DNA from 4 places in the Salipaludibacillus agaradhaerens genome. Region 3 is predicted to be linked to each of the others. Evidence: predicted binding sites of a transcription regulator. Region 3 holds the regulator's gene; each other region holds the start of a gene.
What was found. The regulator LexA, encoded in region 3, represses DNA repair genes until DNA is damaged. The targets are predictions, from matches to a motif close to CGAACATATGTTCG.
Positions count from the first base shown of each region.

Region 1: a site for LexA is predicted at 4,364-4,377, ahead of uvrB (excinuclease ABC subunit UvrB). Genes of this name have one in related genera too.
Region 2: a site for LexA is predicted at 5,895-5,908, ahead of ruvA (Holliday junction branch migration protein RuvA). Genes of this name have one in related genera too.
Region 4: a site for LexA is predicted at 6,563-6,576, ahead of cntE (staphylopine family metallophore export MFS transporter CntE). Genes of this name have one in related genera too.

Region 1 is NZ_KV917378.1:3,563,429-3,571,733, reverse strand. It holds gene uvrA (excinuclease ABC subunit UvrA) at 1-2,100, opposite strand, end outside; gene uvrB (excinuclease ABC subunit UvrB) at 2,109-4,106, opposite strand; gene BK581_RS16335 (PDZ domain-containing protein) at 4,725-6,323, opposite strand; gene BK581_RS16330 (S41 family peptidase) at 6,686-8,158, opposite strand.
Region 2 is NZ_KV917378.1:1,139,896-1,148,200, forward strand. It holds gene BK581_RS05490 (ArsB/NhaD family transporter) at 1-698, opposite strand, end outside; gene BK581_RS05495 (TIGR04086 family membrane protein) at 882-1,268, shown strand; gene yajC (preprotein translocase subunit YajC) at 1,334-1,594, opposite strand; gene tgt (tRNA guanosine(34) transglycosylase Tgt) at 1,765-2,904, opposite strand; gene queA (tRNA preQ1(34) S-adenosylmethionine ribosyltransferase-isomerase QueA) at 2,935-3,963, opposite strand; gene BK581_RS05515 (DUF2905 domain-containing protein) at 3,984-4,202, opposite strand; gene ruvB (Holliday junction branch migration DNA helicase RuvB) at 4,199-5,200, opposite strand; gene ruvA (Holliday junction branch migration protein RuvA) at 5,242-5,862, opposite strand; gene BK581_RS05530 (BofC C-terminal domain-containing protein) at 6,006-6,566, opposite strand; gene BK581_RS05535 (YebC/PmpR family DNA-binding transcriptional regulator) at 6,663-7,394, opposite strand; gene BK581_RS05540 (YhcN/YlaJ family sporulation lipoprotein) at 7,553-8,305, opposite strand, start outside.
Region 3 is NZ_KV917378.1:349,572-357,876, reverse strand. It holds gene BK581_RS01725 (YneF family protein) at 1-195, opposite strand, end outside; gene sirA (sporulation inhibitor of replication protein SirA) at 314-760, opposite strand; gene tkt (transketolase) at 1,158-3,155, opposite strand; gene BK581_RS01710 (DUF896 domain-containing protein) at 3,379-3,624, opposite strand; gene BK581_RS01705 (YneB family resolvase-like protein) at 3,697-4,350, opposite strand; gene yneA (cell division suppressor protein YneA) at 4,347-4,673, opposite strand; gene lexA (transcriptional repressor LexA) at 4,875-5,498, shown strand; gene BK581_RS01690 (DNA polymerase IV) at 5,602-6,837, shown strand; gene katX (catalase KatX) at 6,926-8,305, shown strand, end outside.
Region 4 is NZ_KV917378.1:2,531,219-2,539,523, reverse strand. It holds gene BK581_RS11810 (opine metallophore biosynthesis dehydrogenase) at 1-885, shown strand, start outside; gene cntA (staphylopine-dependent metal ABC transporter substrate-binding lipoprotein) at 1,239-2,840, shown strand; gene opp1B (nickel/cobalt ABC transporter permease) at 3,033-3,965, shown strand; gene cntC (staphylopine uptake ABC transporter permease subunit CntC) at 3,966-4,859, shown strand; gene cntD (staphylopine uptake ABC transporter ATP-binding protein CntD) at 4,862-5,689, shown strand; gene BK581_RS11785 (ABC transporter ATP-binding protein) at 5,676-6,419, shown strand; gene cntE (staphylopine family metallophore export MFS transporter CntE) at 6,677-7,861, shown strand.

The DNA.
Region 1 (8,305 bases), 3.2 Mb from region 3:
TGCTGGATTTGATCGCGGTGTTCTGCCGATCGGGGATTGGTTAATGTCAACAACTTTCTCCAATTGTTCAATTCCCTCAACAGTTTTTACTTTACCAGGCTTCGTTTTAGCAGTAGTCAATTTTTGTGCCAACGATTTGTACAAAATATCGTTAATGAGGGTACTTTTTCCTGAGCCTGATACACCTGTAACAGCTATTAACACCCCTAGTGGAAGAGTCACATTTGTGTTTTTAAGGTTATTCTCTTCTGCCCCTTTTATCTGTATCTTCCTTCCGTCAGGCTGACGCCTTTCCACAGGCAAGGGGATAAATTTGTCTCCTGATAAGTATTGCCCTGTTAACGAATGGGGATCTTTCATCACTTCTTCTGGTGTGCCTGTTGAACAAATTTCTCCTCCATGAGCCCCAGCACCTGGTCCAACATCTATTAAATAATCTGCAGCCATCATCGTGTCCTCATCATGTTCAACAACGATTAGTGTATTCCCTAAATCACGCATTCGTTCTAGCGTCTTTATAAGCCGATGGTTATCTCTTTGATGAAGCCCAATTGAAGGCTCATCAAGGATATAGAGTACTCCCATTAATGATGATCCGATTTGTGTAGCCAGTCTGATACGCTGAGCTTCTCCACCAGAAAGTGTGCCAGCCGCACGAGAAAGTGATAGATAGTCAAGTCCTACGTTAATTAAAAAGCCTAGTCTTTCTTCAATTTCTCGTAAAATCATCTTAGCAATGGCCATTTCTTTATTAGTTAAGCTGAGATTCTCAATAAATGCTTTCGCTTCAGTAATTGAAAGATTCGTTACTTGCCCAATATGACGTTCATTAATCTTAACAGACAATGCTTCTTTTGTTAGTCTATTGCCTTTACATGTTGGGCAAGGCTTTTGGGTCATGTACCCTTCCATTTGTTCACGAATATAATCCGATCCTGTCTCATGATAACGGCGAGAAATATTCTCTAAAACACCTTCAAAATAAATCTCTTTTTCTCTTACGCGACCAAACTCATTTTCGTATCGGAAATAGATTTTTTCACTCCCGCTACCATATAAGATTTTGTCCATTTGCTCTTTAGGTAGCTTTTCCACAGGGACATCCATATCAATCCCAAAATGATCACATACGCTTTTAAGTAATGATGGGTAGTAGCTGGAACTTACCGGCTTCCAAGGAATAATAGCATCTTCTTTTAAACTTAGGGAAGGGTCGGGAATAACTAGTTCAAGGTCCACCTCAAGCTTATGCCCTAATCCATCACACGATGTACACGCACCAAATGGGCTGTTAAATGAAAACATACGAGGTTCTAACTCACCGACGGAAAATCCACAATGAGGGCAGGCGTGTTTTTGACTAAATAATAGTTCTTCTTCACCGATGACATCGACGATAACGCGACCATCAGCTAAATTTAGCGCTGTTTCCATAGAATCAGTGAGTCGAGATTCAATTCCCTCTTTCATTACTATTCGATCAATCACTAATTCAATATTATGTTTTTTATTTTTGTCTAACGTGATATCCTCAGCTACTTCACGCATCTCACCATTCACTCTTACACGTACATAGCCCTGTTTCTTAATATCTTCTAATACCTTAACATGTGTCCCTTTTCGGCCAGAGACCATCGGGGCTAGTATTTGCATTTTGGTTCGTTCGGGGTACTCCACCAGTCTATCGACCATTTGTTGAACAGTCTGCGAACTGATTTCAATATGATGTCGCGGACAAATCGGCCTCCCTACACGGGCAAAAAGTAAACGAAGATAGTCATAAATTTCTGTCACCGTCCCCACGGTTGATCGAGGGTTTTTACTCGTGGTTTTTTGATCGATTGAAATAGCAGGAGAGAGACCTTCTATAGCATCAACATCAGGTTTATCCATCTGCCCTAAGAACTGGCGGGCATAAGCAGAAAGAGACTCTACATAGCGACGCTGACCTTCTGCATAGATCGTATCAAATGCTAGGGACGATTTCCCGGAACCAGACAGTCCAGTTAAAACGACAAGCTGATTCCGCGGGATTGTCACATCGATATTTTTCAAGTTGTGAGAGCGAGCCCCTTTAACAACTATATTGTCTAATGCCATATGTTCATTCACCCTTCCGCTTTCAATTCTATAATGACATCGCGAAGCTCTGCTGCCCGTTCGAAGTCCAGGTTTTTAGCCGCTTCTTTCATTTCTTTTTCCATTCGCTCGATGACTTGTTCGCGATCTTTCTTGCTTAATTTTTGTTTCGGTGCTTTCGTGAAAGCCTCGTACGCTTCTTCTTCTTCAGCAGCATAAGTAGCTTGAATGAGTTCAGGAATGGCTTTCTGTATCGTTTGAGGCACAATACCGTGCTTTTCATTATGTGCTTTTTGAATGTTGCGGCGACGTTTTGTTTCTTCTAGTGCTATCTGCATAGAATTCGTTATTTTATTAGCATACATAATGACGTATCCATTCGCATTTCTTGCTGCCCTACCCATCGTTTGAATTAAGGAACGCTCTGATCTTAAAAAGCCTTCTTTATCAGCATCCAATATGGCAACGAGTGACACTTCAGGAATATCAAGTCCTTCCCTCAATAGATTAATACCGACAAGGACATCAAATTCTCCTTTTCTTAATTCACGAATAATTTGAATGCGCTCTAGGGTTTTAATATCCGAATGTAAATACTTAACACGAATACCTACTTCTTTAAAGTAGTCTGTTAAATCTTCAGACATCTTTTTCGTTAACGTTGTGACAAGGACTCGTTCTTCCCTTTCCTTTCGCAATCGGATCTCTTCTATTAAATCATCAATTTGCCCTTCAATCGGGCGAATGTCGACCAATGGATCTAACAAACCGGTAGGTCGAATGATTTGCTCCACCATTTCAGGACAATGGTCAATTTCATATGGTCCAGGTGTGGCAGAGACGAATATAGTTTGATGTATATGTTTCTCGAATTCTTCAAATTTTAAAGGACGGTTGTCTTTAGCAGAAGGTAAACGAAAACCGTGGTCTACAAGGACACTTTTACGTGCCTGGTCCCCATTATACATCCCCCGTACCTGTGGAAGTGTCACGTGAGATTCGTCCACTACAATAAGAAAATCCTCTGGAAAATAATCGAGTAACGTATACGGTGTTGCACCGGCTTCTCGGAAGGTCAAGTGTCTGGAATAATTCTCAATGCCAGAACAGTAACCCATCTCGTGCATCATTTCAATATCATATCTAGTCCGCTGTTCAAGGCGTTGTGCTTCTAACAGCTTTCCTTGTTCATGAAGTGTTTTAAGCGTTTCTTCTAATTCCTTTTCAATATTAACAATTGCTCGCTTTAGTTTTTCTTCTCGAGTGACGAAGTGGGAAGCTGGAAAAATCGCGACGTGTTCCCGTTCTCCGAGAATTTCGCCAGTTAGCGCATCCACTTCAGTAATACGGTCTATTTCATCCCCAAAAAATTCGACTCGCAAACAATGTTCATCTCTTGAAGCTGGAAAAATTTCGACCACATCTCCCCGCACACGAAATGTTCCCCGGGTAAAATTGATGTCGTTTCGTTCATATTGCACATCAACAAGCTGTCTAAGAATGTCATTGCGCTCACGTTCCATGCCAGTTCTTAACGATACGACTAGGTCACCATATTCCTCTGGTGAACCGAGACCGTAAATACACGAAACACTCGCTACTATAATCACATCTTTTCTTTCAAACAATGAACTTGTTGCTGAGTGCCTAAGCTTGTCTATTTCATCGTTTATACTGGCATCTTTTTCAATGAATGTATCTGATTGAGGAATATAAGCTTCTGGTTGATAATAATCATAATAACTCACAAAATACTCTACCCGATTGTTAGGGAAGAATTCTTTAAACTCACTATATAATTGGCCAGCTAACGTTTTATTGTGAGCAATGACTAATGTAGGCTTATTTACTTCCTTCACCACATTTGATATTGTGAATGTTTTACCAGTTCCAGTGGCCCCAAGTAGGGTTTGATATTTTTCTCCGCTCTTAATCCCTTCAACGAGTTTTTTTATCGCTTGCGGCTGATCTCCTTGAGGGTCGTATGCAGAAACGAGCTCAAAAGGCGTTAAAGATTTCCCAGACACAGCACTTCCTCCTTTTCATCTCTATAAAACCAGGTTATGTATATGAATTAACAAAACAGCGGTATAACACCATTTACATCTGAGTTAAGTACTTTAAGGTTGCTCAACAACTTTTCACTAATTAAGATAAACTTCTATATCTTTTAACGAGGTTATCTCTTTAATATATTAAAATCAATTACTTCGCTTGATAAGGTAGCTTCTTCACTTTCTGCTTACAATGACATTTTTCATTATAGCATATTTTACACAAAACACGAACAAATATTCCCTTCAATATCAAAAAACCGAACAGCCCGTCGTAAACGTAATCTATCTAATCAAAAATATAACGTATAACAGTGGTTTATTTATTACTAACAGCATGGTCTTATATTTCTTACAATACACCTCTCATTCTCTTTTAAAACACTCATTTTTTAAATGTCTTAAGCCTCTCAATAAAACCCTTCAATCAGTGGGCGCTTTCGTTCCTCTCCCACTGATTGTTAGTTGCGTGAATCATAACATGAGCGTACGTTATCTCTCTCCTAATAATGCCGCTCTCCTCACGGACGGTTATCTGTGATAAAAAAAATGGTTGATAAACCGCCATTCGACAGTTTTCCAACCACACTTTTAGTCATTATATTCTTTCTTCTTCTCTTGTTCTTCTTCTATTTCGTCTTCCATTTTAGGACGCCATTTATTTCTTTCAGACTTCATTTTTCGAAATTCGTCATAAAAAGAGGTTAATCCTTCAGCTTGTCCGTAAGGTTTGCCTGTTTCATAAGCATCTTTAGCTGACTTAAAGAAAGCTTCTTTATCAACAACTTCTTCCTGAGAAACATGGGGTTGATCCGATTGATCCTCACTAGTATGATCATCATCTTCATGAGAAGTATCGTCATTTTCAGAACTAACGTTTTCCTTCGATTTTTCATGATCACTAGCCACTACCTCATCTTCTCTGTGTTCCTCACCCTCATTTTCCTTTTCGTGCTCAGTCAATTCTGATCTATCTTGGTTAATGACAACAGAAGAGCGAAGACCTCGGTACGACAGATTTCCGAACTCATCATCTGGAACAAACAAACAGCCTATTTGAAAATGATCGCCTTGAAAGATAGATGATTGGGCAAAGCGTAATTCGTCATTAGTATCTAGTACCTCTAATTTACAATAAGCAGAATTTTGCTGTAGCGCATCATAGAAATTCCGCTGGGAATAGACCTCACGTCCATTCGTTTTAACGATTATTTCACCTATCTCCAACCCCATCTTTGCAGCTGTAGAGCCAGGTAATACTCCTACAATCCGTAAGCCGCTCTCTCGGCGAGCAAAAAAACTTGTTTGACCTTTATCTTTTCGATGATATAATACAAAAATTAATTCTCTCGCTATTAAAACAACAGCTGGAATTAGCACTGCTACTAATGGGTAAAAATAGGACATAATCGCCAAAGGGGTGACACCTAGAGCCAAGAGCAACAACTGTTTCCCAACCCGTTTCACTCCTAGAACTGGTAACTCGGCATGTATGTTTAAACGGAATCCTAGCACAAATGGGAGAAGGGCAATCCCAAAAAATGTCCCTGGTATATCTAGTACTGGCCACCAGCCTGCACTAGTTAATTCTCCAACAGGAATAATTAAAAAAACAGGGATAAACCAAAAGCGCGAAGCTCGATGTTCACCAACTAGTTTTCCCCGCTTACTTTTGATAATAGCTGGTGACGTCTGTTTCCAGCCGTCTATTAATACAAGGATCGCTTCAGCGATAAGCAGCACTGTAATAAGTAACGCAACATTTAACAATGAGGTTGTCTCTAAATCATTTAACCAGCTATTCACTAACGGATGTTGGAATGTGAGTTCTGGTAGAAAGAAGACGATAAGCATCCCTAGTGAGACGATGGTCGTCATACTTAACCACCTAGCATTGCGAAAAGGTATCAATACTATCCACAACAATGACATTAAAATTAAAAAGCCGGGTTGTAAATAAATGCCTAGTAATAGTGTCACTGCCGACACTAGAATAGTAAATATTAAGGAAATGCCTAAGGGTGATACCACACATGAAACTACATCATATACACGGGTATGAAAATCCTTTCGCTCCCGTTTCACTCGCCGTAAATTATACAAAAAGATGACGAGTATGATCACATATGTAAGCGGGTGTAAAAAGAATCTACCTACTGCTTGAAGTATTTCAAATCCTATTACATCCATAATAACTGCCTCCTCGAACATACAGGAACCTTACGTACAAAATAGCCATGTTGTGACATAAACTCCCATACTGATTCTAACTGTCCCTTCCTTTCATTGTAAATGAATTTTCAGAAAAAAAAAGCTGTTTTTTAATAAAATTATTGATTTCCTTCAGAAGAAAGTGCTTCTTTCTCTCCACCCTGTTAAAAAAGGGTATGAACCCTTGTCAACCTGTATTTGTGATAGCATAGTTGATCCCTCTTACTAAAAAAGAAAAATCATTATTTGAATCCGTTCTTATATAGAGGAAAATAGTTTCACTTTACTGTCAAAATAAAAAATTAACCGGCTATCTTAGGAGATGACCGGTTAATAACAAGTTATTCTTTCGTCAAAAGCTCTAAAGCTTTCTTGAGTTGTCTATCATTTTTCTTGTTCTGAACTGCTTCAATGATTAACTCTTGCAAACGGTCAGCTGTTTCCTCATTAATTTCACCAGTGACGTCAAGTCCCTCATCATCTTGGAAGTCGGAGACGGTGTCTTCAGTCGTTTCATCAAAATAGCCATCAGTTCTTCCAGGTTTATACCCTAGCCCTTTAAGCATAATTTGAGCACTTGCAATATGATCGTTCGTCATATCAATCACTAGTGTCTCTTCAGCATCAATTGGGGAAACGTAGAAAAACTCAGGTTGTTCTACCTCAACAGTTGGCTCGACACCTTCCTCGTTAATGTCATTACCGTCCGACGTTAGCCATCTGAATAACGTTAATTTCATCTCACTTCCATCACCCATTGGCAGAGTTTGTTGAACGGTCCCTTTTCCAAATGTACTTTTTCCAACAACATCATAGCCACCAGCCTCTTTCAATGCCGCTGCAAGAATTTCCGAAGCTGAAGCACTTCCTTCATCAACTAAAGTGACAACTGGATATTCTTTTTCTTCTTCCAGATTTGAAAGATGACGCATCCGTTCACCTTCTCGGTCTTCTATTTGTACAATAGCTTCCCCCTCGGGTATTAACAGGCTGCCAATGTCTTCAACACTTTGCAAAAAGCCTCCAGGATTACCACGCACATCAATGATTAAACCATCAATTCCTTCATCTTCTAGTTTAATCAATTCCTCTTCAAAACGTTCTGCTGTATTTTCCGAGAAAGACCGTAATTCTATTAAACCAATTGATTGATCTTCTTCTTCAATAATCTCTCCGTATACTGTTTCAATTGGAATTTCATCACGTACAACATCAATTGATATAGGATCTGTTACTCCTGGGCGTTCTATAGTTAATGTGACAGTTGTCCCTTTCTCCCCACGAATTTTAGACACTGCCTCATAAAGAGAAAGCCCTTCAATATTCTCCTCATCAATTTCAATAATTTGATCATTTGGTCTTAGCCCAGCCTCTTCGGCAGGAGAGTCGCGGAATGGTGCTACAATTGTCACCTTTCCATTTGTCATACTCACTTCTGCCCCGATACCTTCAAAAGAAGAGTCTAACGACTCCATAAATTCTTTTGCAGTTGTTTCATCCATATATACTGAGTAAGGATCATCTAATACTTCTAACATACCATGGATTGCACCATCAAGGAGCTCAGATTCATCAACTTCATTCACATACTGTTCAGAAATAATGTCAAAAGCTCGCTCAAGTTTTTTTAACTGATCTTCTGTTATTTCTGGGTCATGTCCTTCATTACCTTCAGAATTGTCATTATTTCCTGACTCCATTACCATTGCTGCTTCATCATTATCTATCGCTGCTAAAGCAGTATACATTCCACCGGCTCCTAATAGGAGGGAGATCGCCACCGCAACCGGGAGGAGTATTTTATTCTTATTCACTTTCCCACCTCTTTTTCCCTAATTAAACTTTGGAAGATGTCGAAATCCCCCTCTAAGCTATCTTTATCATATCAAAGTTAGCCTAAATTATGAAATACTTCATTTAAGTAATTGAAGAATGTTTTAACATGTAGATCTTTATTAAGT
Region 2 (8,305 bases), 790 kb from region 3:
AGAGTCAGGACTGTCACGGACTTAAATAATAATGACCGTCTCTCTAAATAAATGCGGGGATTTATTCCCATTAAACGCATACGGTGAGCCTTATCTACAGTCAACTTCTTCTTGTATAAAAGACAAATCCCCAACAATACAACAGCATATATCACGACCACAACAGGCCCCAAATGTATGAGAAAGTCATTGAAATTTAAATGCTCTACGGCCTGTCCGATCATGAGGTTAGGTGGATCACCAATTAATGTCGCCGTACCACCTATATTTGAAGCTAGTATTGTGGCAATTAAATAAGGAATTGCTGTGATATTGAGCATTTGGGTTAATGTCATAACAATCGGAACAATAAGAAGAACCGTGGTGACGTTATTTAATAACGCCGAACCAACTGCTGTGAGTGTAGAAATAACAAGTAATAAAGCAACAGGGCCTCCTTTTACTACTTTCGCTAAATAGATAGCTGCAAATTCAAAAAGTCCACTTTGACTTGTGATCGACACAAGAATCATCATCGACAGCAATAATACGATCGTGTGCCAGTCAATATGCTGTAAAAAAGCATTCTCAAGCGTCATGACGCCTGCCATTAACATGGCAATTCCCCCAAGGCATGCGATGAGTGCTCTATTATATTTTTCACTAATAAGTAAGCTATAGCTTACTATGAATATCGTCAATGCCATCATCCATTCCATATGTCGATGCCCCTCCCTGTTTCATCGATACATTCTATGAGGACAGTTGGACAATCATGTCAGTATTTCGTTTCATCCTTAGAAAAGCTACACTTTTTATCTCGTTTTTTCATAAAAGCTCGTCTATTTTATTTTTCAGAAGAATATAGATGAGGTAATAGAAGTAAAAAGGAGGGTATTAGCGTGCCACAACGGCTAATAAGCAGCGTTTTATATGGTGTTTTAATGATATTTGTACTTGTTATTGTGACCAGCTTCCTAGGCTCATTGATTCTTCGATATACAAATACAACGGAAGAATCATTTTTCTGGGTTTTGCTCATTTTTTCATTTATCGCTTTATTTTTGGGTGGTTTTTTAGCAGGCGGTAAATCCGGGGAAAAAGGCTGGTTTGCTGGGGCACTGACTGCTTTAATGTATTCGTGTGTAACCTTTCTAACTCAATTTTTAAGTTTCAATGAAGGATTTGATTTGCAGCAGATAATTATCCACAGCGGATATTTAATCACGGCTATATTTGGAGGAATGTTAGGTGTCAATGTTCGGGGCCATAACTTCAAAGAACAATAACTGATTATCGCTTTGATGGACATGATAAAAAATCGACCTCCCTTTTGGGAAGTCGATTTTTTATATCAATCAGGATTAACTACTTCACGTATCGCTTGACGATCAAATGTTAACTTATTATTACTGTCGACCATGATCACTACTTGATTTTCATCAATTGCATCAATCGTACCGTGTAGGCCACCAATTGTTACAATTTTATCCCCTTTTTGAAGAGCAGCATGCATCTCTTGGATCTTCTTTTGTCTTTTTTGCTGGGGACGAATCAAAAGAAAATAAAAAATCGCAAACATAACAACAAGCATAATGATTGGTGTAAATTCCATTTATTTCACCCCTTTCAGTCTTAACACCTTCACATCGAACTATAAAACAAAATGTTTCAAATCCAAACAATCAGTTACGAAGTGTCAAGGCTGTAAAATAATTCTCCCGTACTATTGTAGACAAACTTGCCTTTAAAAATCAATCAAAATCTATTAAGATATAAGATTTACTAAAAATTTTTCGCATCTGCTTTATTGAATCCGTATGTTTCAAAAAATTCTGTTCTAAAGTCAAGTAACCGATCATCACGTATCGCTTGTCTTACCTGCTCCATTAAATTTAAGAGAAAATGCAAGTTGTGATAAGAACAAAGTCTTAACCCTAGTGTTTCATTACATTTGATAAGATGTCTGATGTAAGCACGAGAATGGTTTTGACAGACGTGGCAATCACACGCTTCATCTATCGGTCTGAAATCTCTTGCATATGCTGCATTTCTCACCACAAGCCTTCCAGTACTTGTCATAAGGGTGCCATTTCTAGCGATGCGTGTTGGTAATACGCAATCGAACATATCAATTCCACGTATGGCCCCATCAATTAACGAATCGGCAGATCCCACCCCCATCAAATAGCGTGGTTTATCTTTCGGAAGCCATGGCGTTGTGTATTCAAGTACCTCATTCATGACATTTTTCGGTTCTCCAACCGATAATCCCCCGATAGCGTAACCAGGAAAATCAAGTGAGACAAGATCTTCTGCACTTTGTCGTCTAAGATCTTCATACTCCCCACCTTGAACAATACCAAAAAGTCCCTGGTCCTCAGGTCTAGCATGAGCCTTCATACAGCGTTCCGCCCAGCGGCTTGTTCTCTCTACTGATGCTTTCATATACGCATGCTCTGCGGGATATGGCGGACATTCATCAAATGCCATCATGATATCAGGACCGAGCGCATTTTGAATTTGCATTGACTTTTCAGGTGTTAAAAATAATTTTTCACCACTTAAATGATTTCTAAAATGAACACCTTCTTCAGTAATATGACGCAGGTCGCTCAAACTAAACACTTGAAATCCCCCTGAATCTGTTAATACAGGCCGATCCCAATTCATAAAACGATGAATACCACCAGCTTCTTCAACAATATCCTCTCCAGGACGAAGCCAAAGGTGATACGTATTGCTTAAAATAATTTGAGCATTCATTTGCTTTAAATCTTCTGGACTCATCGTTTTCACGGTAGCCAGCGTTCCTACTGGCATAAAAATAGGTGTTTCAAATGTCCCGTGTGGCGTATGGACTTTTCCAAGCCTAGCTCCTGACTGTTTACACGTTTTTATATGTTCGTACTTAATAGCTGTCATCATGTCTTCCTTCCTTGTTAAAATACTCGTCTAAATAAGAAGCATTGCATCGCCAAAGCTAAAAAAACGATACTTGGCAGTCACCGCTTCTCGATAAGCATTTAAAATATGGTCTCTTCCTGCAAAGGCGCTTACTAGCATGACTAATGTGGATTTCGGCAAGTGAAAATTAGTTAGAAGGCCATCAATCGCTTGAAATGTAAAACCAGGGTAAATGAAAATATCAGTCCAACCGCTGGATGCAACTAATCGACCATGATGATCCCTCGCTACTGTTTCAAGTGTGCGTGCTGATGTCGTTCCAACTGCTATTATTTTCTTACCTTGTTCCTTCGTCTCATTTAATAACGCTGCTGTATCTTCTGTCATTTCATAATACTCAGCATGCATGTGATGCTCTTCAATTGAATTGACAGATACAGGGCGAAACGTCCCAAGACCAACATGTAGCGTAATATAAGCGACATTAACACCTTTTTCTTTCACCTTACTTAATAATGATTCAGTGAAGTGCAGACCAGCTGTCGGGGCTGCTGCTGACCCTCTATGCTCTGCATAAACTGTCTGGTAACGGTCTTTTTCCTCCAATTGCTCTTGTATATAAGGAGGCAAGGGCATTTCACCTAGCTTATCTAAAATTTCATGAAAAATACCCGAAAATGAAAACGCAATTTTCCTTCTGCCTTCCGGTAGCTCTTCCACACATTTACCGGTGAGAAGGTCACCTCCAAAAGTAAGGACTGTTCCCTCTTTCACTCTTTTAGCAGGCTTTACTAGCACTTCCCATTGATGGTTTTCCTCCTCTTTTAAAAGGAGTAGTTCGATCTTTGCTCCTGTTTCTTTCTTTACGCCAAATAACCTTGCGGGAATCACTTTCGTATTGTTCAAAACCAATGTATCACCTTTCTCTAAAAAGGTGAGAAGATCTGGGAAATGTTTATGCGCTATGTCACCAGATTGCTTATTCAATATTAATAAGCGAGAACTTTCTCTGTTTTTTAACGGTGTTTGTGCAATTAGTTCTTCTGGTAAATGATAATCGAATTGTGAAACATTCATCATGTTATTTCCTTTCTAGACTAACGAAATCTTCCAAACAAATATAAAACGATGGAGATAACGATACTAATTATAATTGACGTCATAATAGGAAAATAAAAAGTAGCATTTTCCCGTCGGATAACAATGTCTCCAGGAAGTTTTCCTAAGGATATAAACCGACCACCCACTTGCCAAATTAATCCAGCAACAATAAGAACAAGACCGATCAAAATAAGAAGTTTAGGAAATTGGTTCACTTTCCCGGCACCTCCAAATTAAAATGGTTATAAACAGAAGACGTTACCATACGCCCCCTCGGTGTCCGCTGTAAAAAACCGATCTGCATCAAGTATGGCTCATAGACATCTTCAATCGTGTGAGATTCTTCACCAATTGTAGCAGCAATTGTATCGAGTCCCACTGGTCCCCCTCTAAATTTTTCAATAATATTTATTAATAGTTTATGATCAATATGGTCAAGACCTAATTTATCTACTTGTAACAGTTTAAGGGCTTCATCTGTTATAGCATAATTAATCGTGCCATCTCCTCTTACTTGAGCGAAATCTCTCACTCTTTTAAGAATACGATTAGCAATTCGCGGTGTTCCCCGTGATCGTTTTGCGACTTCCTCTGCCGCTTGCTTATCCATTTTAACCTCTAATACATCAGCAGTTCTTTCAACAATTTCTTGCAGTTCTTCTGCCGTGTAATACTCCAACCGGCTCACCACCCCAAATCGATCACGTAAGGGGGCTGATAACATACCTGCACGAGTTGTGGCCCCTACAAGGGTAAACGGAGGTAAATCAAGACGCACTGATCGAGCTGATGGGCCTTTCCCAATAACAATATCAAGAAAATAATCCTCCATGGCTGGATAAAGGACTTCCTCTACAGAACGATTTAGCCGATGGATTTCATCAATAAATAAAACATCTCCTGGCTCTAAGCCTGTTAAAACAGCAGCCAAATCTCCTGGACGTTCAATGGCTGGACCAGACGTTGTCCGTAAGTTTACTCCCATTTCGTTTGCAATAATAAGTGACAAAGTTGTTTTCCCTAAACCAGGGGGGCCATATAATAATACATGATCAAGACATTCTTCACGCATTTTCGCCGCTTCAATAAACACCTTTAAATTATCTTTCACTGATTGCTGACCAATATATTGCGACAGCGACTGTGGCCTCAAACTTCGCTCTTCCCATTCTTCGTATCCTTGCGAGTCCCCGCTGACAATACGTTCTTCCATTCTATCTTCCTCCGATACATTGACGTATGACTTCGCGTCTATTAGCTTTTTAGCATCTCTTTCAAAGCTAATTTTATGTACTCATCTGTTGTAAGCTCCTGTTTCTCCAATATCGGTTGTACCTTTTTAATTTCTCGTTCCACATACCCTAAAGCACGTAATGCTTCAAGAGCCTCGTCCAACTCTTTAGAAAGTGATGATGTCGTATGTCGATTCACCACATCGCTTACGTGTTCGCTCGTTTCAGTTAGTGACGGAACAAGTTCAGCTACTTTTCCTTTAAGGTCTAAAATCATTTGTCTTGCTGTTTTTTTTCCGACTCCAGGAAACTTCACTAAAAAGGATTCATCTTCATTTTCTATCGCTTGAATTACGAGTTCAGGCTGTTCTGCAGCCACAATAGCGAGCGCCCCTTTTGGCCCTATTCCTGATACTTGCAGTAATTTTTCAAATAACCTTCTTTCCTCTCGATGAAAAAAACCATACAAGCGTATCGCATCTTCTCTGACATGCTGATACGTATATATTGTGATACTATTGTCCATCCATTCACCAAATTTGTAAGGATTGCCACAGTACACTAAATAGCCAACCCCATTGACATCTACGACAACCGTTTCTGGCTCAATATTTATAACTTTTCCAGTTAAACATTCAATCACACTTGTTTCCCCCACTTATAAAAATCATTATACGAACACATATTTCTATTTTAACACATTCTATCTCGATACAGTTCGTATTCTTATGTTGTAAATTATAAAAGCGAAAAAGCTACCTTTAAACTGGTAGCTTTAATCATATATTACATCTCATTAATGGCATATTCTTCGTAAAGTTTTAAGACCTGAAAATATTGATCCTTTGTTGAGACAGGGATACCCTCTATTAGTGAGTCGTGTAAATGACTTTTTAATTCTGATGTATTTATTTGAAAGAACGACTGAATAACGTCTTTTTCTGATGGTTTACCATTATAAATACTTAACGTACCGTCTTCTGCCATACCAAAATAACCATGCATTTTCATTAACGGTGAAATATCATTAACTTCTTTTTTGAAAATGATTTGGTGCTCATTTAAATCAATAACTTCCCAATCTTCATAGTAAGACCAGAAATCTTCCATTGACCAGATAGTCTCTACTACCTCTTCTTCACTTACTTCACCATCAAGATACACTCTTTGGAGAATTACTTCAACCTCCCGAGGTCCACCTGCCACCGGCGTTTTTTCAGCATGAGCTTCATGGCTTAAGGTTATTAAAGTGCATACGATTATTAAACAACAAACGAATGAAACATAAGTTCTTTTTTTTAATTTATAAACGTTTTCGTCCCCACGCCGTGTTCCTAGTAGTAGCATTTGTGTGTCGCCTCCTCAGTTAAGTAAAATGGATTCGGATTCACGACAATCATATTTAGCATAGCCACTACTAAGGCAAAATATCCCTAAAAAATACTAATTGGTTATTTCAAGATTATGATAAACATTTTGAACATCATCATTGTCTTCTAATGTCTCAATGAGTTGAATAATATCAGCCGCTTGTTCATCATTTACTGTAGTGGTTGTGCTCGGAAGCATCGTCACTTCTGCAAAAATGGGCTTTGAATCTATTGCATTAGGTAATAACTGCTTTACGTGCTCAAAATCTTCTGGAGCCGTGATAACTTCAAAAGCGTCAGTTCCAATTTTGACATCTTCCGCCCCAGCCTCAATCGCTTCAAGCAAGACAATTTCTTCATCTAGCTCTCGGGCTTTTTCAAATACAAGGCATCCTTTTCGAGCAAACATAAAAGCGACACATCCACTTTCTCCAAGGTTACCGTTGTTTTTATTAAAAGCTAATCGAACTTCTGCAGCTGTCCGGTTTTTATTATCTGTTAATGCTTGAACATATATCGCTACACCATGAGGCGCATAACCTTCATAAATTATTTCCTCATAAGTGACACCTTCTAAATTACCTAATGCTTTATTCATTGTCCGTTCAATATTATCGTTTGGCATATTGGCTTGCTTCGCTTTCTCAATAGCCAGCCGTAAATTTGTGTTAGTTGTGGGATCACTTCCACCATCTCTAACAGCTTGGAAAATCTCTTTAGAAAGCTTCGTGAATATCTTTCCTTTTTTTGCATCTTGTCGGCCTTTACGATGCTTAATATTACTCCATTTTGAATGTCCTGCCATTCTTCTTTCCCCCTGTTAATTCATCTCCTATTTACTATAGCACAAACTGGAAAAGTGCCATAGAAGAGAAGGCTAAATTAAGGTGAGAATATAATGACAATTTTAAAACAGGATAAAAAAGAATGCCTTATACATCAAGGCATCCTTTGTCATCAATGTTATCTTGTTCGTTCGAATGGTCTTTGAATGGCATCCCCTAAATCATCCAGCATGGCATTAAATGTTGCGCCTACTTCTTCAAATGGTTCACCATCTCGAAGGCGATTCTCCATATCATGGATCTTTTCTGCACCATTACGTTCAGTGACGACATGAACTTGTTTGTTCTCATCCATATCTTCTACAAAAGAACGCACACGGTCTTCCACTTGTTCACCGTCATTACCTTCTGGTTCAACCCCAATAATTACATTGTTGTCGTTAACAACAACATCACAATCACGTACCTCATCAAGACCTTCTACACGATTTTCAATCCTACTGGCTAAGCGACCATCGTCACTGTCGTAGTATGCTTGTTGCTGTCCTTTTTCTTTCCCTTGACCAAACCCTCTTTGTTGGCCCCGTGGTTGGTTACGCTCAATTGCTGTACCACCGTGCATTTGATCACGTGTACCACGGTTTACATGATTACCTGTTCTATTGAAACCACGCATTGTGCCATTAAGAAGGCCATTATCGTCTACCATTCCACGACGGTCATTTCCAGTAATACCTCTTGAAAATCCACCTCGACGGTTTTGACCCGCTTGAAATCCTCTTGCACGACCATCTCGTGCCTGAGCACCGGTACCATAACGTTCATCTCGTGTCATCATTCCTTGTTGACCACCGAAATGAGCATCTCCTTGCATCAAGCCACCACGTCCATCATAGGCAGCACCTGTTCCTCTAAACGCTCCACCATAACC
Region 3 (8,305 bases):
CATCGCTTTCATCATTTGGTTAATTTTCTTTTGCGATGGATTCTGTCCCATTTGCATCATCATCACTCGAAGCATTTTTTCGTTGATTGGCGGATTTTTCTTCATATAATTCATCATGTACTGTCTAGCGATAAAGAATCCAAGCGCGATTCCTGCTAACAGAGCGATGACACCGATTAAAATATTTACCCACATCGGCGTTGACCCTCCTTCTCTAATCTGCTGAATTGTCGACTAAAAACGTCATAATGTTTGAACCCTATTTATTATACATGAAAGGCTTTCATATTTAAAGAGAAGTTGGGAGATTAACTCATTTTTGTACAATATCCAAAGCTCTTAACGGCCTCAACCAGCCATACTCATTGTTCTTATAGTTCAACGCTAAAAAATAGTGTTGGTAATGGCGAAGAATTTCAAAAAAGGACGTCTCAGCATCTAAATTGCCATCTGCCTCTAACAAAATTTTATCCTGAGTAACTGTTAAAGTTGCATTACTATGTTCTCTTTTAAAATTAATGCGATGATTATTTCCTATGTTACTGTAATCTTTATTGTGAAAAAGAGTATGATAAATAACTTGATTAATTTGCTTCTCTGGAATTGTTCTTGTAATGTAGTTAATTTGCGATCGCGTGATTGTTTTTAATAGCCCTGTAGCGAGGCGATTTTCTTTAAATAGCTGAAATAATTTCTTTTCCATCCCCCGATACATGAGAGCCACATCTTCTCTCATTAAAACTATTTCATACTTTCGCATACACTCACCTCTCTTATAATTACGCGCTAATTGCTTGACTTTCATTATAAAAGACATTTACTCAAATATTTGTCACAATGTGTGATGCTTATTGACTTGTTTTGTCTAAATGTTTGTCTTTTTATATATTATTCATCTTATAATCATTTATTCATTGCTTTCCTAACCTATTAGCTAGTCGTAATCATAGAGAGTGATGGCAATCATCCATCAGTAGCCCATTCCGTGGGTGGACTGCCGGACATAGGCTACTGAATTAAATACAATAAAAACTCATCAAAAAATATAACTGACATTTACTATCTTTCTTTATCATTTATTAAACATCATATTAAACTAACTAGCTTGTAACTAAAAAAATTACGCCAAAGAAATCCTCTGACGTAATTTTTGTCTATTATTTTTCTAAGAGTTGTTTAAAACGAGTCACCACATTTTCAACAGTAAAGCCATATTCTTGAAGAATGCGGTCTCCTGGTGCAGAGGCTCCGAACTTGTCAATTCCAAGAACCGATCCTTCATCACCAGTATATCTTTCCCAACCAAGAGTAGTCGCCATTTCAATACCTAGACGGCGTTTCAGATGAGATGGCAATACAGATTCTTTATACTCAGCTGATTGTTTTTCGAAGCGATCCCAGCTTGGCATACTGACGACAGAGACAAAGATCCCTTCTTTTTCAAGAGCTTGTTGGGCCTCTACAGCTAACGCTACTTCTGAACCACTAGCCAGTAACAGTCCATTTGCATCGCCATTCGCTTCAGATACAACATATGCACCCTTTTTAACACCCTCATACGCTTTTTCTTTCGTTGATGGCAATGTAGGCAAACCTTGTCTTGTTAAGACAAGTGCTGTAGGTTCATCTGTACTCTCAAGTGCAGCTTTCCAAGCGGCAGCCACTTCATTTCCATCTGCTGGACGGATAATTGATATGCCAGGCATCGCTCTTAAAGCTGCTAGCTGTTCTACCGGCTCATGTGTAGGGCCATCTTCTCCGACAGCAATACTATCATGTGTAAAGACATATGTGACCGGTACCTTCATAATAGAAGATAGACGTAAAGCTGGGCGTAAGTAATCCGAGAATACGAAGAATGTAGCGACATACGGCCTAATTCCACCGTGAAGTGCCATCCCATTGGCCGCAGCCGCCATAGCAAACTCACGTACACCAAACCACACATTTCGGCCACTATAGTTATCTCGACTAAAATCTTCTTCCCCATTTAGCATTGTTTTATTTGAAGAAGCCAAGTCTGCTGATCCACCAAATAAGCTAGGAACCTGTTGAGCAATGGCGTTTAAGACTTCTCCTCCTGAAGCTCTTGTAGCAGGCTTATCTCCTTCTTCATAGACAGGAATAGCCTTATCCCAGTTAGCAGGAAGCTCTCCTTTAATCGCTGTTTCCAACTCTTCACCAAGCTCTGGATAAGCTTTTTTGTATTCTGCAAAGAGATCGTGCCACTTTTCTTCTTCTGCTTGTCCTTTTTCTGCAAGTTGCTTATAATGCTCCCTTACTTCATCTGGTACGTAAAAGTCTTCTTCGAACGTCCATTTATAGGCTTCTTTCGTCATTTTTACTTCATCTCCGCCTAGTGGTGCGCCGTGAGATGCTGATTTACCACCTTTATTAGGTGAACCGTATCCAATGACGGTCTTTACTTCGATTAATGTTGGACGCTCATCTGCTTTAGCTGATTCAATCGCTGCCGAAATCTCATTCAAGTCATTTCCATCTTCCACACGAATCACTTGCCAGCCGTATGCTTTAAAGCGATCTTCCACATTTTCAGAGAATGACTGGTGCAACTCACCATCAAGGGAGATATCATTGGAATCATAAAGAACAACGAGTTTTCCAAGTTTTAAATGACCAGCGAGTGAGGCTGCTTCCGCCGACACACCTTCCATTAAATCCCCGTCTCCGCAGATACTATATGTATAGTGGTCAACGACATTGTAGTGATCGCGATTGTAAGTAGCAGCAAGTTTTCTTTCTGCCATAGCAAACCCAACCGCCATAGCCACACCTTGTCCAAGAGGTCCTGTTGTTGCCTCTACTCCTGGGGTATCTCCTACTTCAGGATGCCCTGGTGTACGGCTTCCCCATTGCCTGAAATTTTTCAAGTCATCGATTGTCACATCATAACCATGAAGATGAAGCAGACTATAAAGCAACATTGAGCCGTGCCCTGCTGACAAAACAAATCGGTCTCGGTTAAACCAATCTGGATTTGTGGGATTATGCTGCATAAATTGTGAGAACAGCTTGTAAGCCATAGGTGCAGCCCCCATCGGCATTCCCGGGTGGCCTGATTGTGCTTTCTCAACACCGTCTATCGATAGTGTTCTTATCGTTGCAATTGATAAGTGGTCAATATTAGTACCCATGAAAAAATCAGCCTCTTTTCTGTTAATATAATGGTCACTTTTTCTCATACATATCATATACTTTCTGGAGAGGTTAGACAACCGTTTTCAATAGATAAAAGTGACTTCTTAAGCAAAGTGTCTTAAAATAGCCACGTTTTAACAGCGCTTTCAATACAAAAGATCCCTCACCGGATTTTCCGATGGGGTAGGTCGTTTGAATATAGCGTCACCCATAGAATATTTAATGTAAGGGCCCATTACTTCCTTTTTTTCTTTTCTCCTCTTTTAATTTTTCAGGTGTCACGTCATTTCCTTTTTTATCTACTACTTTCACAGACGTTAACTGGTTTTTAAATGATTGGCGTACATTACCTAAATACTCCTGACGAAGGTCCTTCTGTTCCTGCTGCTCTTTAAGCGTTAAACCGTCACTTTTCGCCTTCCGTGCAAGCTCATTGATACGTTGTATTTTTTCTTTACTAAGCATTCTCATTCCTCCAAAGTCGTAAGTGTTTCATTTATCTTATTAAACTATAGAGGATGTTTCAACTCATATTCATTATGAATGTTTTCTCTGAGCCTCGTATTCCTTATAACGACGGTGTGCGGTCGCTTTCGAAATGTCGTAACCGAATCCTCTAAGCATAGCTGCTACTTCATGAAATGTCAGACCAGTTTCTCTCAGTCGAACAATCTCTTCAATTGGCACGTTTTTTCGCTTTCTTCCCGCAGCGGCATGGCCTAAATGTGTCAAATTATTTTGAGGCGCATAGCCGGCTTCGACAGCCTTTTTCATACCTCTTTTAATTTTTGCGTTATGTAATTTGCGTTGATATTCTTCCACAACAGACACGATGTCTAAAATCATCGAGTCTGTTTCTGACAAGCTTAATTCACCTTCATCTTTAATTGAATAAATCGGTACCTTCATTTTTTTAAATTGATGAATAAGTGCCATTTTGGTATTCCCTCTCCCAAGCCGTGTTTCATCTTGAATGAGAAGAATATCAGCCGCTCCTTCTTTAAAGATCTCCAATACAGTGAGAATACCATCTCGTTCCGCTTCATAGCCGCTCGCCCGTTCTTCAACAATATCTTTAATGTCAATTCCCCACGCTTTCGCTGCCATCTTTAGCTCATCTACTTGTCTCATAAGAGAAGTTGTCTGTGCTTCCTTATTAGTACTTACTCTTGCGTATATAATTCCTTTCACTCTGAGGCAACACCTTTCATTTCCACCGGGATCGCGAGGCTTTGTCCTGGATATATCGCTTCATTGTCTAATGCATTTTCATTTTTTATCCATACTAATGCTTCTTCAATCGTCATCTCCATCTCTTCCGCTGCGGAACTAGCAATCATCCATAATGACTCTCCTTCTGATACAGTCCATTTAGATGTCATAAAAAATTGCTCCTCACGTCCCTGTACGTCATCGTCTTCCGTAAAATATGTCCATGAGAATAAAAGAGCAGATAACATTAAAATAGCAACAGATCCGTCCACATATTTCTTAAAGAATCGATAGTATGTCATAACTCTCACCTCGAATAAGAATGTTTGTTCCCTTATCATAAACGGAACGAATGTTCGTGTCAAGAAAAAAAGAGAACGTTCGTTTGCGCAACTTGTGTTCTCATGGTATAATATCCCTGTGTTATCGAAAGGTCAGGTTATGTATATGCACACGAATCCGATATTAGTACAAGCTTAAATATATATAAAGAGGTGTTTTACATGTCAAAATTATCTCCACGTCAGCAAGCGATCCTCGAATTCATTAGAGCAGAAGTAAAAGATAAAGGATACCCACCTTCTGTGCGAGAAATTGGGGAGGCCGTTGGACTTGCCTCCAGTTCTACTGTGCATGGGCATCTCTCACGGCTTGAGAAAAAAGGGTATATTCGACGTGATCCGACTAAACCCCGTGCCATTGAAGTGATCGGCTTAGAAGATAATACTGGGTCAGTCTCAAAAACCCTCTCCGTTCATATTCCTGTTATCGGGAAAGTCACAGCCGGTCAGCCGATTACCGCCATTGAAAATGTTGAAGAATATTTACCGATGCCTGCGAGCTTTGTTCAAGATGAACATTCTTTCATTTTGGAGATATCAGGAGACTCTATGATAGAAGCTGGGATTTTTGACGGTGATTATGTGGTAGTTAGGCAGCAAAGCTATGCGAATAACGGTGATATTGTCGTCGCCATGACTGAGGAAGAGGAAGCCACTGTAAAACGTTTCTTCAAGGAAGAAAACCATATTCGTTTGCAGCCCGAAAATGCTACTCTTGATCCTATTATTCTTAACAATGTGCATATTTTAGGAAAAGTTATCGGTGTATTTCGTACACTGCACTAATTCATACACGGGCTATGCTCGTGTTTCTTTTTTATGGGAAAAGAACAAATGTTCTTGTTTTTGTCTCCTCCATTTTGTATTCTAGTGCTTAAGGAGGAATTACATCATGAAAAAAGTCATTTTTTTAGTTGATATGCAATCTTTTTTTGCGTCTGTAGAAAAGGCGAAATATTATCATCATTTAAATCAGCCTCTCGTCGTCTCCGGGGATCCAGAAAGGCGTTCTGGCGTTATTTTAGCAGCCTGCCCCCTTGCTAAGCAGGCAGGAATTAAAAACGGTGAACGACTATGGGAAGCACGAGAAAAATGCCCTAATCTCATCTCTGTCCCTCCTCATATGCAAGAATATATTGATAATTCCCTAGCTATTACAGATATCCTTAAAAGTATAACGGATCTTGTAGAACCATATAGCATCGATGAACAATTCATGGATGTGACCTATTCTCAAAAACTCTTTGGTACCCCTGAAGATATCGCTCGCCATATTCAACATGAGATTTATTTAAAGCTACGAGTCTTTGCTAGAGTCGGGATTGGTGAAAATAAAGTGTTGGCAAAAATGGCATGTGACACTTTTTCTAAACATAAACCGAACGGCATTTTTCATTTAAAAAAAGACGAGATCGAAAACGTTCTATGGCCCCTGCCAATCGAAAAACTCTTTCGTGCGGGCAGTAAGATGGTTCGTCATTTACAGCGTCGTGCCATCCGTACAATCGGTGACTTAGCGCTTACAGACGTAGCTAAAATAAAAAAAGAGTGGGGAATTCATGGTCAAGTTCTTTGGATGAATGCTCATGGTATTGACTATTCTCCAGTCTCTCTGTCGACTACTGACGGACAAAAAGGGATCGGTAACGGGATGACCCTCCCTCGTGATTATCACGAGATAACAGATATTAAAGTTGTATTGTTAGAACTTTGTGAAGAAGTATGTCGCCGAGCGAGGCACGCTCACGTCATGGGACAGACTATAACTCTTGGAGTGACTGGTTCTTCCTATCACATCAAAACAGGATTTCATCGGCAAATCACGATCCCTGACCCTACAAATATTACATTAGAAACATATCGTTTCGCCTGTGAACTTTTTGAAACCTTTTGGGATGGGCAACCCATTAGACGTTTGCATGTGTCACTTACAAACTTAGTCAGTGACGACTCTATACAACTAAGCTTATTTAAAGAAAAACGACCTGACCAGATAAAATTAGGTTATGAGACAGATAAGATCCTCACTAAATATGGTAAAACGTCCCTCGTACGCGCCTCCTCTTTATTGGCCTCTAGTCAGGCTAAGGACAGAGCAGCTAAAATAGGCGGACATTATAAATGAGTCACTTCTCATACTAAAAAAATGTATAAGACCTTTTTTATATGGAAAAATATCACTGTGTTACCACCAAGTATAAGGAGGTTTTTTTGTGAAAGATAAAAACGAAGCAGCCAATCATCACGATGATGATACACTGACAAACAGACAAGGGCATCCTGTCACCGATAATCAAAATGTGAGAACTGTGGGTAATCGTGGCCCCACGACCCTTGAAAATTACGATTTTCTTGAAAAAATCAGTCACTTTGACAGAGAGCGGATTCCAGAGCGTGTTGTCCACGCAAGAGGTGCTGGAGCACATGGCTACTTTGAAGCTTATGGAACTGTAGGAGATGAACCAGCCTCCACCTATACAAGAGCTAAGTTATTTCAGGAAAAAGGTAAACGTACTCCTGTTTTTGTTCGTTTTTCCTCCGTTATACATGGCGGCAACTCCCCGGAAACCTTACGTGATCCGAGAGGTTTTGCCATAAAATTTTACACAGAAGATGGTAATTGGGATTTAGTCGGAAATAATTTGAAGATTTTCTTTATAAGAGATCCACTAAAGTTTCCAGATCTCGTTCATGCCTTTAAACCAGATCCAGTTACAAACCTTCAAGACGGTGAACGGATTTTTGATTTTGTTTCACAGTCACCAGAAGCCACGCATATGGTGACATTTCTTTTTTCTCCTTGGGGAATTCCTGCTAATTATAGATACATGCAAGGATCAGGCGTCAATACGTATAAATGGGTGAATAAAGAGGGGAAAGGCGTTCTCGTTAAATATCATTGGGAACCGAAACAAGGCATTAGAAACTTGACACAGCAAGAAGCTGAAAACATTCAAGCGAAAAATTTCAACCACGCGACTCAAGATTTATATGAAGCGATTGACGAAGGTGATTACCCTGAATGGGAGCTTTTCGTGCAAATTTTAACGGATGATGATCATCCCGAATTAGATTATGACCCCCTTGACCCAACAAAGCTCTGGTATAAAGAAGATGTCCCTTGGCAGCCTGTAGGTAAGATGGTACTAAATAAAAACCCAGAGGACTATTTTGCAGAAGTGGAACAAGCCGCTTTTGGTACAGGCGTGCTCGTGGATGGACTTGATTTTTCAGATGACAAGCTACTGCAGGGGCGAACTTTCTCATATTCTGATACACAGCGTTACCGTGTGGGCTCAAATTACTTACAGTTACCAATTAATTCTCCGAAAAAGCATGTGTCCACGAATCAGCGAGCTGGCCAAATGAACTATTATGTGGACAAAGGTGACAATCAAAATCCACATGTCAATTACGAGCCTTCTATTATTGGCGGTTTAAAAGAAGCACAGCAAGACGGTAAAGATCACACCCCTTATGTAGAAGGTGATGTAAAACGAGAAGCTATCGATCGGCAAAATAATTTCAAGCAAGCTGGTGAAACTTATCGACGATTTAGCGAATTTGAACGAAGTGAGCTTATCAACAATTTG
Region 4 (8,305 bases), 2.2 Mb from region 3:
ACTATAGAGGTTATCAGCTTTTCAACGTACTTGGGGGATACAAGATGGCGAGATGATACGCCGTCTAATCGTGTTTTAACGACAGCGGTCAAACATAACCTTTCTATCGGTTCTACGCATGGTAAATCGGAAAATGTTAACACATTATGTGACCTTTATGACACATTAGGGGTGAATGTAAACGTGATGAGATCACCTATTGAGGCAGAATCGCGAAATATCTCCTTATACGTTCATCCGCCATTATTTATGAATGATTTCTCACTTCGTCACATTTTTGAAGAGCAAGAAACGAAAACATACGTATACAAAATGTTTCCAGAAGGCCCGATTACGTACGCTTTAATTCGCCATATGTTGGCCCAATGGAAAGAAATCATGGGAATTTTAGAGGCGCTTAACATTGACGGCATCAACTTGCTGAAGTTTATGACAGAGGACAATTACCCAGTAAGACCGGAAAGCTTACCACGGGAAGATATAGAAAATTTTAATCAGTTAGCTCCAATCCATCAAGAGTATTTAGTGTATATCCGTTATACATCTTTGCTGATTGACCCTTTTTCCGAACCGGATAAGGATGGCCGCTATTTTGATTTTTCTGCGGTTCCTATAAGACCCGTTTTCGTTAACAGAGAAGGGTATTTAGATATACCAAGAATGCCTAAGGAAGACTATTACCGTTTAAAGATCATCCAAGGAATTGCCCATCATTTACAAGTAAAAAGCGACACAATCGATCACTTCATACAAACATATGAAGAGGCCATTCGTAATGCGGCACAATCTCACGATGGAAAGCCTTTATCTGATGCTTTCCGTGTTCAAACGTTTCATGATGATGTGGCGATGATCGTCCGAAATTTAAAATCCGTCACTTCCTAAAAAAGAGAGATGACCTGTCCCTTTAAAATATACTAGCTGCCGGTTCAAAATAGAGAGGAGAGCGACATCTATTAAGACGGGCGCTATGTCCTGATTGACGCTCCTTTAACAGTAGGAGAAGGACGAAAACGGCGACTAATTGAAGTTTTTTATGAAAACAGTAAACGTTTCGTTTTTCTTAAAACGAGCGGAACGCCCAATACGAAGGCCAGCCAGACCTCACATAGTAAAAGTGGCCTTTTCATAATGGAAAAGGGAGCCATGATTTTACCCAACATGTTCAATGATAGGAATGCAAGAATGTTCATACTTAACGCAAGGTAAAGGAGCGACGTACATTGAGAGTGAAAGAGATGATGTTTGTAAGTTTTATAGTTTTAATCGGAAGGGTGTTAATAGCTTGCGCAGGGGGAGAGGAGTCGGATGCTGACATAGAGGCAAGCACCCAGGCTCAAGAGGAAATCGTCTATGCTACGGCACAAGATATCAATGATATGAATCCTCATCTGTATACAGGGTCAATGCCAGCCCAAGGGATGATATATGAATCACTCGTTGAAAATACAGAGGAGGGTATTAAGCCGCTATTAGCGGAGTCTTGGGAGATATCTGATGACGGCACCGTCTACACATTTCATTTAAGGGAAGATGTGACCTTCCATGATGGGGAACCGTTTAATGCCGAGGCGGTGAAGAAAAATATTGAGGCCGTACAAGCTAATGCGGAGACGCATGCATGGATTAAATTATCTACACAAATAGAAGATTGCCGTGTCGTTGATGAGTACACGGTTGAGCTGACATTATCTGAAGCGTATTATCCAACGTTAGTTGAGTTATCCATGACGCGACCTTACGTTTTTATCTCTCCAAACGATTTTATAGATGGGGAAACAAAAGAGGGTGTAAGTGGGTTTCATGGGACCGGACCATACATGTTAACAGATCATAAAGTCGATGAGTACGCCACCTTCACCGCCCATGACGCTTATTGGGGAGGGGAGCCTGCCATAGAGACGATTACGTCTAAAGTGCTCCCAGCAGGAGAAACGACGTTTTTAGCTTTACAAAAAGGGGAAGTAAACTTTGTTTTTACGGATGATCGCGGTGTTGACACGCTGGATGTGGAAGCGATTGATCAATTAGTAGCTTCGGGGGCGTACCAACTCATTAGAAGTGATGCCATGAACACGAAAATGATCGTGGCCAATAGTAGTCAAGATGAGAGCCCAGTGAGTGAACGAGCTGTACGAGAAGCGATTTGGCATGCCATTGATCGGGAAACGATTGCGGAGGAGATTTTAGATGGTAGTGAAACCGTGGCGGACACCCTCTTTTCTTCTAATATCATGTATGCTGATGTGGATTTGGACGTAAGATCATTTGATTTAGAAAAAGCGACGGACATTTTAGATGAAGCAGGTTGGTTATTAGAGGATGGGTCTAACGTGCGAATGAAGGACGGGAACACATTAACGATGACGCTTTATTATGATAGTCACTCTTCTTCACAAAAAACACAGGCTGAATTTATTCAGGCCACTTTAATAGAAGCTGGTGTTCAACTAGAGATTGTCGGAGAAGAATCCACTTCAATCGCTAATAGACGGTCAACAGGAGAGTATGAGTTGTTATTTAATCAAACATGGGGGTTGGCGTATGATCCGCAAAGCACGATCGCTGCGTTTACATCAGAAGCCTCATATCTTCATACCACAAGTGGGATTGCGGAAGCCGACACACTTTATCAAAAAATAGAAGAGGTAATGGTGACGACGGATGAAGACATGAGACAAAATCTCTACGGGGATATTTTGACGATCGTCCATGACGAAGCTGTGTTTATTCCTATTTCAAATGGCAGTCTCACGGTAGTGGCGCCAGCAGAGCTAGAAGGTGTTTCTTTTAAGCAAACACAATTCGAGCTGCCATTTGAGCACATGTCCTTTAAATAGGAGAATTTCTCCCACAGATAACGTCCGTAAAGCTCCCGCCTCAAAATAGAGAGAAAAGCGAGGTCTATTTAGGCGTGAGCTAACGGCCGATAATGTCCTCTTTGACTGGAGGAAGGGCGAAAGCAGCCATTGATGAAAGGAGCGTTTTATAAAGAAAGTGAGATTGTCTGCTAAATTTGGAAGGAGATTTTTATGGGAAGGTATATTGTAAAAAGAGTCGTTATCGCCATCCCCATGCTGTTAATCATCTCGTTCTTAACGTTTTTATTCATTAATCTTGCGCCATTAGATCCAGCAGAAGTGGTTTTGAAAGCGCAAGGAGTGCCGACGATTACAGATGAGTTAATGGCGCAGACGAAAGAAGAATTAGGCATGGATAGACTTTTCATAGTCCAATATTTTAATTGGCTTATAGCGTCTTTACAGCTGGACTTTGGATCGTCCTATGTGACGGGAAAACCGGTTTGGTCCTTATTAGGGCCGGCTTTCCTCAATACATTTAAATTAACAATCGTGTCCTCTTTTTTCATCATCATTTTGTCGATTTTATTAGGGGTGATCTGCGCATTGCAGGAAGGAAGGGTGATGGATAAGTCGATCAGGGGTGTATCCTTTTTCCTTACAGCGATCCCGTCTTATTGGCTTGCATCCATGATGATATGGTTTGTGTCTGTTAAGTTGGATTTATTACCGACAAATGGCATGACGTCTTATCAAAGCTACATCCTCCCTGTGACGGTCATCGTCATAAGTTATGCAGGTATTTATTTTAGAAATGTGAGAACGTCGATGATAAGTAACTTGAATGAAGATTATGTGTTATATGGGAGAGCGTGCGGGTTACCAGAAAAAACAATCACGATACACATTTTAAGAAATTCATTACAAGTGGCTATGTCTATTTTTGGGATGGCAGTGCCGATTATATTGGGAAGTACCGTGGTGATAGAAAATGTTTTTGCCTGGCCAGGGCTAGGAAGTTTAACGGTGAGAGCGATCTTAAGCCGAGATTTCCCGATTATTCAAGCGTATGTTTTGATATTAGCAGTGGCATTCATCGCATTTAATACGCTTTCTGACATTATAACGGCGGCGATGAATCCGAAGATAAGGAATGATCTTTAAATGAAGTTGTTAAAACAACTAGGTCAAGACAAGTTAGCCGCTATTTCTCTCATAATCATTGTCATCACGGTTGTTGTCGGCATTTTTGCTCCTTTATGTGCGCCTCATCCCCCTAACGACGTGAACATGGCTTTAAGACATGCCTCACCGTCATGGTCATACCTTTTAGGTAATGATCACTTAGGGAGATGCGTGTTGTCCAGACTGATATATGGTATTCGTCCCAGTGTATTGGCCGTGCTCGTAGCGTTAATTGTGTCTGTACTAATCGGTGCCCTTTTAGGGTTTTTAGCCGGTTATTTTAGAGGGAAAGTGGATGCTGTTATTATGAGGTGCTGTGATGTGATGCTCTCTTTCCCCGGTTACGTCATGACATTAGCCTTCGTCGGTATTTTTGGCGTCGGTCTTGAAAATATATTAATCGCGTTTATTTTAGTGAAATGGGTCTGGTTTGCTCGTGTCATTAGAACGTCTGTCATGCAATACGCTGAATTGGAGTATGTGACTTTTTCCAAGGCAATCGGCATGCGTCATGTGACCATTATGTACAAACACTTGTTACCCGTTACGTTTTTAGATATTGCGGTCATATCAAGCAGTGCTATCGGGTCAATGATTTTGCAAATATCCGGTTTCTCGTTTTTAGGCTTAGGCATTCAAGCGCCTAATGCTGAGTGGGGGATGATGCTAAACGAGGCGAGAGACATTATGTTTACGCAACCACAAGTCATGTTAGCACCTGGCTTAGCCATTATCATTGTCGTGTCAGCCTTTAATTTTTTATCTGATGCGCTTCAAGTGGCGTTAGATCCCAAATTAATCAACGCTAAGCAACGTAAAGTCGGCGGCAAACCTCTCTCAAAAGTTGTGATCAAGGAAAAAGAGGTGATCTGATGATGACAACACTTTTAAACGTTAACAATCTAAAAGTCTGGAATAGCCACACAGGACAAGCGATTATTCATAATAGTTCTTTCGATTTAAAGCAAGGAAGCTGCCTGGCGATTGTTGGAGAAAGCGGAAGCGGTAAATCTGTGACGTGCCGAGCGCTTATGAAGTTGAATAAAGTTCCGTTAAGGCAATCAGGAGAGATTTTATTTAACGGTCACAACGTTAATACACTTGCGGAAAAGAAAATGAGAAGACTGAGAGGCAAACACCTGTATATGATCTTACAAAATGGCATGGGCGCATTTGATCCCTCTTGTGTGATCGGACGTTATGTAAAAGGGATTCTCACTCAGCATTTTCGTTGGAGTATAAAAGAGATGGAAGAAAGAATGATGAAAGCGATGGAAAGTGTCATGCTGAAAAACCCAGCTCATATTATGACGCAATATCCGCATCAACTGTCTGGTGGTATGCTCCAACGAATGATGATTGCGTTAGCTATTGTGATAGAGCCTGATATCATTTTTGCTGATGAACCAACGACCGCGCTTGATACGATTTCACAGTTTGAAGTGGTAGAACAGCTCATGGCGCTGCGGGAAAAGATGGGCTGTTCTATGATAGTTATTTCTCATGATTTAGCTATTGTGAAAAAGCTAGCGGACAACGTGTTAGTGATGAGGAATGGTGAGATTGTTGAAAGAGGTCAGACACAAGCTGTTTTTTCTGACCCAGAGCATGCGTATACCCGCTATTTAGTGTCGACTAGATTAGCGTTAAGTGACCATTTTAAGAAAATAATGGAAGGAGACGCTATCGTTGCTGAAGGTTAGTCATGTGTCCAAGTCCTACAAAAAAGGCGGGATGTTTTCTTCCAAAAAGCAGAAAGTACTGCATAATGTGTGTTTTGACTGTCAGGCTGGCGAATGTCTAGGCATTATCGGTGAGAGTGGCAGTGGCAAATCCACATTAGGGCGTATGCTGTTAGGGGTTGAAAAACCGGATCAAGGAAACATCACGTTAAACGGACAAATTGTTACCAACAGACAGGTCAGATTAGGCTGCATGAGTGCCGTGTTTCAAAACTATCAATCGTCTATCAACCCCTTTTTTACAGTTGAGGACGCCATTATGGAACCACTCATGATGAGTAAGAACAAAATAAACACTCGTCAGAAAGTGGATCAATTATTACATGACGTAGGGTTAAGTCTTTCCTACAAAACGACATACCCTCATGAATTATCCGGCGGGGAGGTTCAACGGGTATGCATTGCAAGAGCGATTGCAACAGAGCCTGAATGGCTGATATTAGACGAAGCGATCAGCTCGTTAGATATGTCTATTCAACTACAGATTTTGGAGCTCTTAAAAGGGTTAAAAAAGACGTATAAGATGAGCTATATTTTTATTACTCATGACATACAAGCCGCTGCTTATATGTGTGATAGAGTATTGATTTTCAAAGAGGGTCAAGTGGAGGAAATCATCGCAATTGACCAATTGAAGTATGTCACCTCACCATATGCCAAGCGGCTCTTAAAGGCGTTAATTACGTTTTAACGTCAACCGCTAGAGAGGATGATCTATCACAGATAACCGTCCGTACAGCTTTCGGTTCAAAATAGAGAGGAGAGATAACGGGCGGTAATGTCCTGATTGACGCAATTATCAATCAGTGGGGAAGAGCGAAAACCTCCAATTATTGAAGGTTCGTTCGATATGTCAGACAAGCTTTTTATTGAATAAACGAGAGGTGTTCGCTAGCAAATGTCTGAACGAATGCTAGAGAGAATAGTTACAGCTTGGAGGGGAAAAGTGTGAATGGAGCCATGTCATGGCCTTTTCTGCGTTTGTATCTATTGGTACTCTTTTATTTTAGTGCCAATGCTATTTTAAATGTGTTTATTCCTTTACGTGGGGAAGCACTAGGAGCGACGAATACAACCATTGGCATTATAATGGGAGCCTACTTGTTTACGACGATGTTTTTTAGACCGTGGGCAGGACAAATTATTCAAAAGCATGGGCCGCTAAAAGTATTACGTTTTATACTCGTTTTCAATGGTTTGGCTTTAATCTTATATACGATAACAGGATTGGGTGGCTATCTGATTGCGCGCATGATGCAAGGGGTTTCCACAGCGTTTTTTTCAATGGCATTACAAATAGGGATTATCGATGCTTTACCGGAAGAAGACCGGTCTCAAGGGATTTCCCTGTATTCGTTATTTTCATATATACCAGGAATTATTGGGCCGCTGCTGGCAATAGGCATTTGGCAAGGCGGGATGGGATACTTCGCCATCGTTATGGTCACCATCGCCATGTTGACTGGTTTGTTTGGTTTTAGTGCTAACGTAGATACTCCTAAAACCAAACCTATGACTGACCAAGCTCATTCAAGCGGTAGCATAGTTCAGTCATTAAGTCAGTTAGTTAAAAATCCAGACTTATGTCGAAGTAGTGCCTTCATGTTAGTCGGTTCCCTTATATTTGGAGCTACCACTATTTTTATTCCTCTGTATGCTGTTCAAGTGGACAAGGGGAACGCTGGGATTTTCCTTATGATTATGGCTGCTACCGTAGTGTTTGCTCGCTTTACATTAAGGAAAAGAATACCTTCCGATGGCAAGTGGCATGCCCCTTTTATGATCGGGACGATGCTTTTATTAGCGTTAGGGTCACAGAGTGTTAGCATAGCCATTTACGGCGGCGCCTTCTTTTTTTACATAGGGGCGGTTTTGATAGGGACCGCGCAAGCACTGCTGTACCCGACGTTAACCACTTATTTAAGCTTTGTTCTACCTGAGGCGAGTCGCAATGTGTTATTAGGGCTGTTCATTGCCATGGCGGATCTAGGTGTCTCGTTAGGCGGTATCATTATGGGACCGGTAGCGGATATGCTTTCCTACTCGAGGATGTATATGGTATGCGCCATTTTAAGTGTCGCCATACTAGGTGTAGTCGTTTACGATCGAAAAAAAATCGTCGTCCAGGAGTGAATAATGGTGCCTTTGTTAAGCTCCCCAATATATAGGTGGCAGGTATAAGCTCTGTCACGGTGGGGGAGTTTTTCGTGCTTAGGGTGTTTCGACATTTATCACAGCTAACCCGTTCGTAAAACGCCCGGCTCAAAATAGAGACAATTTTAAAGTTATGGTCACGAATGGGGAATGATGGTTTACATTTCGAATTATTTTTATATAATTAACTTCACTAGCATTGTATCAATAATGTCATAATTTTCAGTTTAATAATCCTAATTGTTTAGAGATAAAGAAGGGAATACCCGGTTAAAGGCAGATTTAGACGGGTTACCACCTGAGGCTTGTCATTAATAAAAAACCTCGGTATAAATGTCTTTACCTTTAGATAAGACGGCTTATCAATAATTGATTGAGTTATGAGAGTAAAATAAGCGGAGATTTTTCGGTTAGCTGCAGGGG